Regions from separate parts of the Sphingobium wenxiniae genome, predicted to be linked through region 2. Evidence: riboswitches for the same ligand, from Rfam matches in the RefSeq annotation. Region 2 holds a riboswitch; the other holds the start of a gene.
What was found. Region 2 has a riboswitch for cobalamin ahead of ATN00_RS02400 (TonB-dependent receptor plug domain-containing protein). Riboswitches for the same ligand answer to the same signal wherever they lie in the genome.

Region 1 (3,704 bases), 630 kb from region 2:
CGCCCACCATAGTGATCGTCGCGCCGGTGCTGAGGCCGAAGGGCCACGCATAATCCGCCGACACGCTGACCGCATTGGCGGCGCGGCGCAGCAGGCGCTTGCCTTCATCCACGCTGCCAGGCGACCGGTCTCGCGCGTCGATATAGCTATATGAACCGGTGAGAATGAGCGCATCGACCGGCTTCAATGTCAGCGTCGCCTCCACACCCTTGGCGCGGGTGCGGTCGAGATTGCCATAGAGGAAGCTGTTATTGTCATAGTTGATCTGGTTGCGCGTATCGCGGCGGAAAGCGGTGACCGACAGCATCGCCCGCCCATCGTCCAGGCTCTGGTCAAAGCCGATATCGTAGCTTTTGGACCTTTCCGGCTTCAGGTCCGCGTTGCCGCTGAACATATCGTAAAGCTGATAGAGGGAAGGCGCCTTGAACCCTTCGCCATAGCTCAGGCGGAAATTGGTCGCGCCATGGTTGGGCGTATAATTGGCGTTCGCGCCAAAGGTTGTCGCGCCGCCGAACTGGCTGTGATCGTCATGACGCACGCCGCCGGTGACAGACAGCCCCGCGACCGGCTTCACGATGGCCAGGGCATAGACGCTGTCGATATTCGCCTTCGCACTGGATGTGTCGCCGAAGCCGAAGAAATCATAATCGGGCCGCTCATGCTCATAGCCGAAGACCAGCTTCGCCTGATCGACCGGCGCATAGACGCCTTCATATTCGAAGCGCAGGTTGGTGCCGCTATAGCCATAGTCGGGGTCCGTGCCGCGCACGAAATAATAGTCGCGGTCGTTGCGGAACCAGGTGACCGCCGTCCGATTGGTCAGCTTGCCGTCGAGCAGAGCGAGATTGATGCCGGCATAGCCGACATATTGGTCCGATTTGCTGATGTCAGCGCTGTCGGCGGGTGCGCCGAAGAAGCTGTCATAATCGAGATCGGCATGAATATAATAGCCGCGCAGGTCGAGGCTGAGCGTATCGGTGAAGCTGAGCTTGAGCTTCGCATTGGCGGCAATGTTCTTGTAGCCGTCCTTTTCCGTGGCGCCAAAGGAGCGCGCTGCCGAGGAAATGCCATCGGTACGGAAATAGGCCATGCCCACGCCGCCCGAAGCGATGCCGCTGGTGCCAGACACATCGGCCTTGGCGTTCAGCGTATCGCTATAACCATAATCGACCGAGGCATTGGCGGCATAGCCTTCAGCGGGCGTGCCCGTCATCACATTGACCACGCCGCCAATCGCCTGACTGCCATAGACGACAGAGTTGGAACCGCGCAGCACTTCGATCCGGCGGATATTACCGACCAGCAGATGGCCGAAATCATAGCCGTCGCCAATTCCGCTGGGATCATTGACCTTCACGCCGTCGATCAGCACCAGCGTCTGCGTTGTTTCCGCGCCGCGCAGCGACACGCCCGTCGCCGCGCCGGTCGTGCCCGAACGATTGAAACGCACACCCGGCGTCGTCATCAGCAAATCCGTCACATCGACCGCCTGCCGCGTGCGGATGGTGTCGGCGTCGATCACGCTGATCGCCTGCCCCACCTCGTCCCGCGGCTGTTCAATGCCCGATGCGGTGACGACAATATCGTCATCCTGCGCCAACGCAGGCGTGGCCGCCAGCAATGCCATGAGCGGCAATCCCGATTTCAACATTTTTTCGTCTCTTCCCTGAGCGTCCTTGCGACTTTCAGGGCCGGGGACTCCGCGCGCGCGGTCGACACGCGCGACAGGCCGACGCCGGTTCCCGCCACGCGCACCGATGCGGCCCCGGCCGCTTGGCAGCGTCGCTCAGACGGAAAACCGTGCCATGGCCTATCCCTGGACCAGGGCAAGAGCGACCGGGCGCTGGCAGGTCTCCTGGCTCGCGGGTCATAGCAGCGATGCGCCAGCCTTCCCGGACATGCGTCCAGTGGCCGGTCCCCTTCCCGCCCCTTTGCAGGAATGTGGGACCAATACGCATCGCGCTCACCGCTTACAGTTGCAGGGACAGCCGCGGAATAAGAGGGCGAACCCTCCGCACCGCATTCCCTTTTCAGCCCCGTGGGGCACCAGCGCGATCATGTCCGCCGCGCTTGAAGCGCCCCGGACGCCGCCGCCCATAGGGCAAGCCGTCCCTTATGCCAAGCGAATCAAGTGAGAGGCCAAAGGAAATGGCGGATTTGGGTGGATTGCGGACTGTCCGCTATTCCCATCTCCGTTCGCCCTGAGCGAAGGGGGAAGGTCCGCAAATGGCCGCAACCTGCCGCCCCAATATGCGGCCGCCAGAACCCGGTCAGGGCGTTTCGGTCGGCACGACTTTGGGTGCGGGCACGTCTTCCTTGGCGCTCAGCACCGCGGCGGGCGGTCCCTTTTCAATCGCGGCAACAAGCGGCCCCACGCCCGCGCAATCGGCGCGGCACAGCTTTTGCGCCTGCGCCAGATTTTCCTTCGCCTTGGCGATGGCGCCCTTTTCCACCATGGCTTCGCCCTGACCCACCAGCGCACCGACATCCGCCGGGTCCAGCAGCAACGCTTCATTGTACAGGCGGATGGCCTTGCCCTGCAGCCCCTGCGCCCGCGCCACCTGCGCCAGTTCGATATAAGCGGCGCGATTGCGCGGATCGACGGCCAGCGCGCTTTCCAGCGCATCGTTCGCGCCTTCCAGATTGCCCGCCTTGCGCGCGGTTTCGCCCGCACGCTGCCATTCAATCGAGCGCGGATCGATCTGCGCGTCGGGCCGCTGGGTCATGCCCGCGCTGGATACGGTCGTCAGCACGACGGCAAGGGCAATCGAGGCAGGGGTAAAACGCATCAATGTCTCCAGCCATGTTTCAGGCGTTGCTTTCGGCCAAGTGTCGCCATTTTGCGGGCGCTTGTCCATTGTCTCTTTCATGGCCCGCGGCGCAGCCGGGCGAAGTAGAAACCGTCCGTCCCGTCATGCCCCGGCGTCAGCAGCCAGCCCGGACCGTGCGCCCGCCCCAATGGCAAGTCGATGGCGTCCGCGATCCAGCCATCATGCCGTTGCAGGAATGTCTCCACCTGACCCCGCCCCTCCCTGTCCGTCAGCGCACAGGTGGCATAGACCAGCGCGCCGCCCGGCGCCAGCAGCGGCGCGGCGAAATCGAGGATGCGGGCCTGTTCCTGCACCAGCCTGTCGAGCCGGGCGGGAGTCAGTCGCCAGCGCGCCTCCGGGTTGCGCCGCCATGTGCCCGTGCCGGAACAGGGCGCATCGACCAACACGGCATCGGCCCGGCCATGCAGGCTTTCCAGCGCGCGCGCTTCATGTCCCTGATCGAGCAGGAGCGTCTGGATGAATGTCGCGCCTGCGCGCTCGGCGCGGGGAGACAGGCGGGCAAGGCGGGAGCGGATGGTGTCGGCGGCGATCAGCGTGCCCTTGCCCTCCATGGCGACGGCCAGCGCCAGCGTCTTTCCGCCCGCACCGGCGCACAGGTCGATGACCGTCTGGCCGGGCCGCGCCTCGCAAGCAATGGCGATAAGTTGGCTGCCCGCATCCTGCACTTCGACGAGACCACGCTGCCACGGCTCGCTCTTTTCGACTGGCGCGCCTTCGGGCAGGCGCAGCGCATCGGACACGCCGGGAACTGGCATCGCGTCGGGCAGGAGCGGCAGGGCATCCTCCAACGCGCCTCTCAGCCGGTTGACGCGCAAATCGACCGGCGCGCGGCCCAGCAACGCGTCCTGCTCGACAGGCGCGGCTAGCAAGGGG
Region 2 (3,704 bases):
GTGGTCTTGCCCGCGCCCAGAAAACCGGTGATGACCGTGGTGGGTATCTTGCTCAAGCATTCGCTCCTTGTTGGATGGGGGCATGGGTGACGGTGGATTTGCCGCTCGCGTCTCCTCCTGCCGCGCTCGGCCCGGGAATTGCGCCCGGCCTTGCGAACGCCATCCCTGTGACAAAGGTTACCGCAGCGGGAAGTGGCGGGACGCCGCTGCCCCGCAATAAGCGGGACCAGCGATGGAGGAAGAGAAACGAGCGGAGCATTGCAGCGTTAGAAACTCAGGCCGTAACTGACCCGGAGCGTCCGGGGCACGCCGCGCAGGAAATAAAGAAAGCGCCCGCCCGCATCGGCGGGAGCCGATCCCAAACCGCGCGTCGCATATTCTTTGCCGGTGGCGTTTTCCACATTCACGCCGAAGCGATGCCGCCGCGCCGCGCCGTCGACATAAAGATGCGCGCCGATGTCGAGGGTCGCGTAATTGCCATAGTTCTGGCGCGGGAAGCCAAAGGGCGAGGAATAGGCGTCGCCGACCCAGTTCACCGCGACATTGGCGCCGAAGGGCAGGTCTTCCGGCGCATAGGCAATAGCGCCCTTGGCATATTGCCGGGGCGTTCTGTCGCGCTGGGTTGTCGAATCTCCGTCGCGAGCCCGGGTATAGGTATAGCTCGCATTGATATGCCAGGTCTGCGCCAGCGTCGCGTCGATCTGGAACTCGGCGCCGCGCACCTTCACGCGGGTATCGACATTGATGAACGTGCCATTGGGAAAGGCTGGATCACCATAATATGTGTCGATGAGGTTCGTGATCCTGCGCTGGAAATAGGTCGTCTTCCAGTAGAGCGCACCACCCGCCAGCGGAAAAACTCCACCTACGGTCAGATTGATGTTCAGGCTCTGCTCCGGCCTCAGGTTCGGATTGCCGATCTCACAGCACGGGTCGATGCCATAGAGCGACGATGCATCAGGCAGGATGAAGGATGTGCCGCCAATGCCCTCGACATAGAGGGTGTCGCTGATGTCGAAACGGCCGCTGACGTTCCAGATCGTCTTCTTCGCACCGCCGCTTTCATTATAGCGCGCTCCAGCCGCGATCCGGCCTCGGTCACTGATTTCATCGGTGGTACGGACCTGAAGGATGCCGGCATGCACCTGTTCGCTGGTCTTGCCGATCAGCAACACGTCGTCGCGGCCGTTGAAATTCTGGAAATCATAGCCGATCAGATATTCAAGGCCGCGATGCGGATGCAGTTTTACGACCGCGCTGCCGCCATAGTCCTGATAGCCCCAGAAGGTGCCAGCCGGATAAACCACGATCGGCGGCCCGGCTGGAATGGGATTGAGTATCTGGACATAGGCCGTTTTCCAGTCGTGAAAATAGCCCTTGAGGAAGAACTGGATCGTGTCGCTTCCGGTATAATCGAGGCGAGCGCTCGCAATCTCTTCATTGCGGTCGTTGCGGCTTGTGTTGACGCGCGAGGCGCTCAGATTGTCGAGTTTCGCTTCCGTGTGCTGATATTGCAGGTTGAGACGCAGGTCTGGCGTGAAATCGAACTGATATTTGCCGCCTACCGACCACAGGCGATAGCCGCGCTTCCGGTCGGTCGCGCTGGGCTGCATGACGCTGTAGGGGCGATACCCTTCCGCCTGGTTGCGGGAGGCATAGACCACGAACTTGTGATCGCCGATGCTGCCCCGCGCATAGCCGTCGAGATTGACGCCGGAGCGACTGTCGACGCTGCCATTCACCTGTCCGTTGAAGGCATCGGTGAAGCCGCGCGTCACGACATTGATGACGCCAGCCGCCGCCTGCGTGCCGTAGAAGAGGCTCTCGCCACCCTTCAGCACCTCGATGCGCTCGATCATGCTGGCGGGCAGCGTGTCGTTGGGCGAGGTGCTGCCATAAAGCCGGTTGTTCAGGCGGATGCCGTCGGCCGTCCACAGCACGTCCTGCGTGCGCGACCCCTGGAGTGAGATATCGACATAGCTGAACGGCCCGGAACCCGGCATGATATAGAGACCCGGCACCGTCTGCAGCGCGCGCGCAACATCGACATATCCGCCGTCGCGCACCTGCTTGTCCGTAACAGTCTCGATATCGCTGCCATAGCGGGACAGTTGCTGGGGCAGCAGCTCTTCCAGGCTCTTGCCAATAACGACGATGCCGCCCGCATCGTCGCTGGTTTCGGCCTGCGCCAGTGTCGCGGTGAAAGAAAGAACCGCGGCAAAAGCCAGCCGCGATAGGATGATATCATTCAAGACAGTCCCCCGTCGGCGTCCAATCGACGTTGGACAGGGGCGTGCCGTTCACGAACGGTCGGCACGCGCGGCGACCGGACGCCAATGGGCGGCCGACGCACGTCTCCGATGCGGCCCCTGCCGCGCGTTCGTCGCTCAGACGGAGTTCACCGTGCCACGGCCATCCCCTGGGCCAGGGCAAGAGCGACCAGACGCCGGCAGGTCTCCTGGCTCATGGGTCATCGCTTGATGCACGGCCTTCCCAGGCCTCGCATGACTTAGCGTCCGGCCCAGTGGCTGGCGGTTCGAGTCGTTAGCCCGTCCGCACATGTACATCGCACTCGCCACTTACAGTTGCAGGGACAGCCGCGGCATTGGATGGATGTATCCATCCGCACCGCATTCCCTTTTAAGGCCTCTCACAAGGCCACCAGCGCGATCATTGTCCCCGATTCCAGCCGGAGCCTTCCGCAAGGACGCGCAGCCAATATGCCAGATGCAGGCGGATCGCAAGCGCCACGGATACGGACAGTCAAAGGGGACGGAGCGCCTGAAGCCGCCAGCCACGGTTGAACGACAGGGTGACACTGGAAAGCGGCGCGATATCTATTCGCAATAATGCCTGCTGCGGCAGGTCGAGCGCAACGCCGATCGCGACCCTGATGACCATGGGATGGGTGATCGCGAGCACATCTCCGTCGATGCCATCCATCCATACCCCGACCCTCGACAAAAGCACTGCCATCGTTTCGCCGCCCGGCACGCCCGGTGCCGGATCGGCAAGCCAGCGAGCGAAGGCGCCTGGATCACGCGCGTGAATGTCCGCGAAGCTGCGTCCTGCCCAGTCGCCATGATCGATGTCCCGCAGTGCCGGCTCGACCTGCGCGGCCACTCCCAAAAGATCGGCCGTCTGTTGCGCCGCAGCCATCGGACTCGTGACGATAGTTCTGGGGGTTGGGCGGGGCAGGCGCAATCCAGCGGTCGCACGCGATCCTCCTTCATCGACGGCTTCGCCGGGCGCCGGAAAACCGCCTTCGCGCATAGATGGCGTCGCCGCGTGGCAGAGCAGGTTCAGGCGCTTGATCAGTCGATCCTCCCGGGGGACGTTGACGCTGCGCCCGGTTCCATCCTATGTCGTGCGGGCAAGGTCGAGGAAGAAGCCGGTGAGATTCCGGCACGGTCGCGCCACTGTTATCGTCCGTTGCCCATCTCTGTCGAGAGGGGGCGGGTGAAAGTCAGACCTTCCTCGGGCGAACGGACACCGGCGGGACGCGAAAATCCCGAAAGGAGCATCATCATGGCCACCACGACGCTATTTGCCGAAGACATCTTCATCCCCCTGCAGGGCGGCAGCACCATACCACTGCGCGAAATCCTGCCCTGGGCGATATTCGGTACGCTGCTGGCGCTGATCTTCCTCTATTTCGTCAGCACCGAACAAGGCGCCTTTTCGTTGTTCAAGGGCATGTATGT

Region 1: linked by a shared signal. The riboswitch ahead of ATN00_RS19250 (TonB-dependent receptor plug domain-containing protein) and the one ahead of ATN00_RS02400 (TonB-dependent receptor plug domain-containing protein) in region 2 are both predicted to bind cobalamin.

Annotation. Positions count from the first base shown of each region.
Region 1 is NZ_CP013264.1:3,936,752-3,940,455, forward strand. Features, by position in the region: gene ATN00_RS19250 (TonB-dependent receptor plug domain-containing protein) at 1-1,651, opposite strand, end outside; cobalamin riboswitch at 1,829-2,061, opposite strand; gene ATN00_RS19255 (tetratricopeptide repeat protein) at 2,271-2,789, opposite strand; gene ATN00_RS19260 (RsmB/NOP family class I SAM-dependent RNA methyltransferase) at 2,867-3,704, opposite strand, start outside.
Region 2 is NZ_CP013264.1:458,764-462,467, forward strand. Features, by position in the region: gene cobW (cobalamin biosynthesis protein CobW) at 1-56, opposite strand, end outside; gene ATN00_RS02400 (TonB-dependent receptor plug domain-containing protein) at 267-2,252, opposite strand; cobalamin riboswitch at 2,432-2,679, opposite strand; gene ATN00_RS22740 (histidine phosphatase family protein) at 2,764-3,273, opposite strand; gene ATN00_RS02405 (CbtB domain-containing protein) at 3,529-3,704, shown strand, end outside.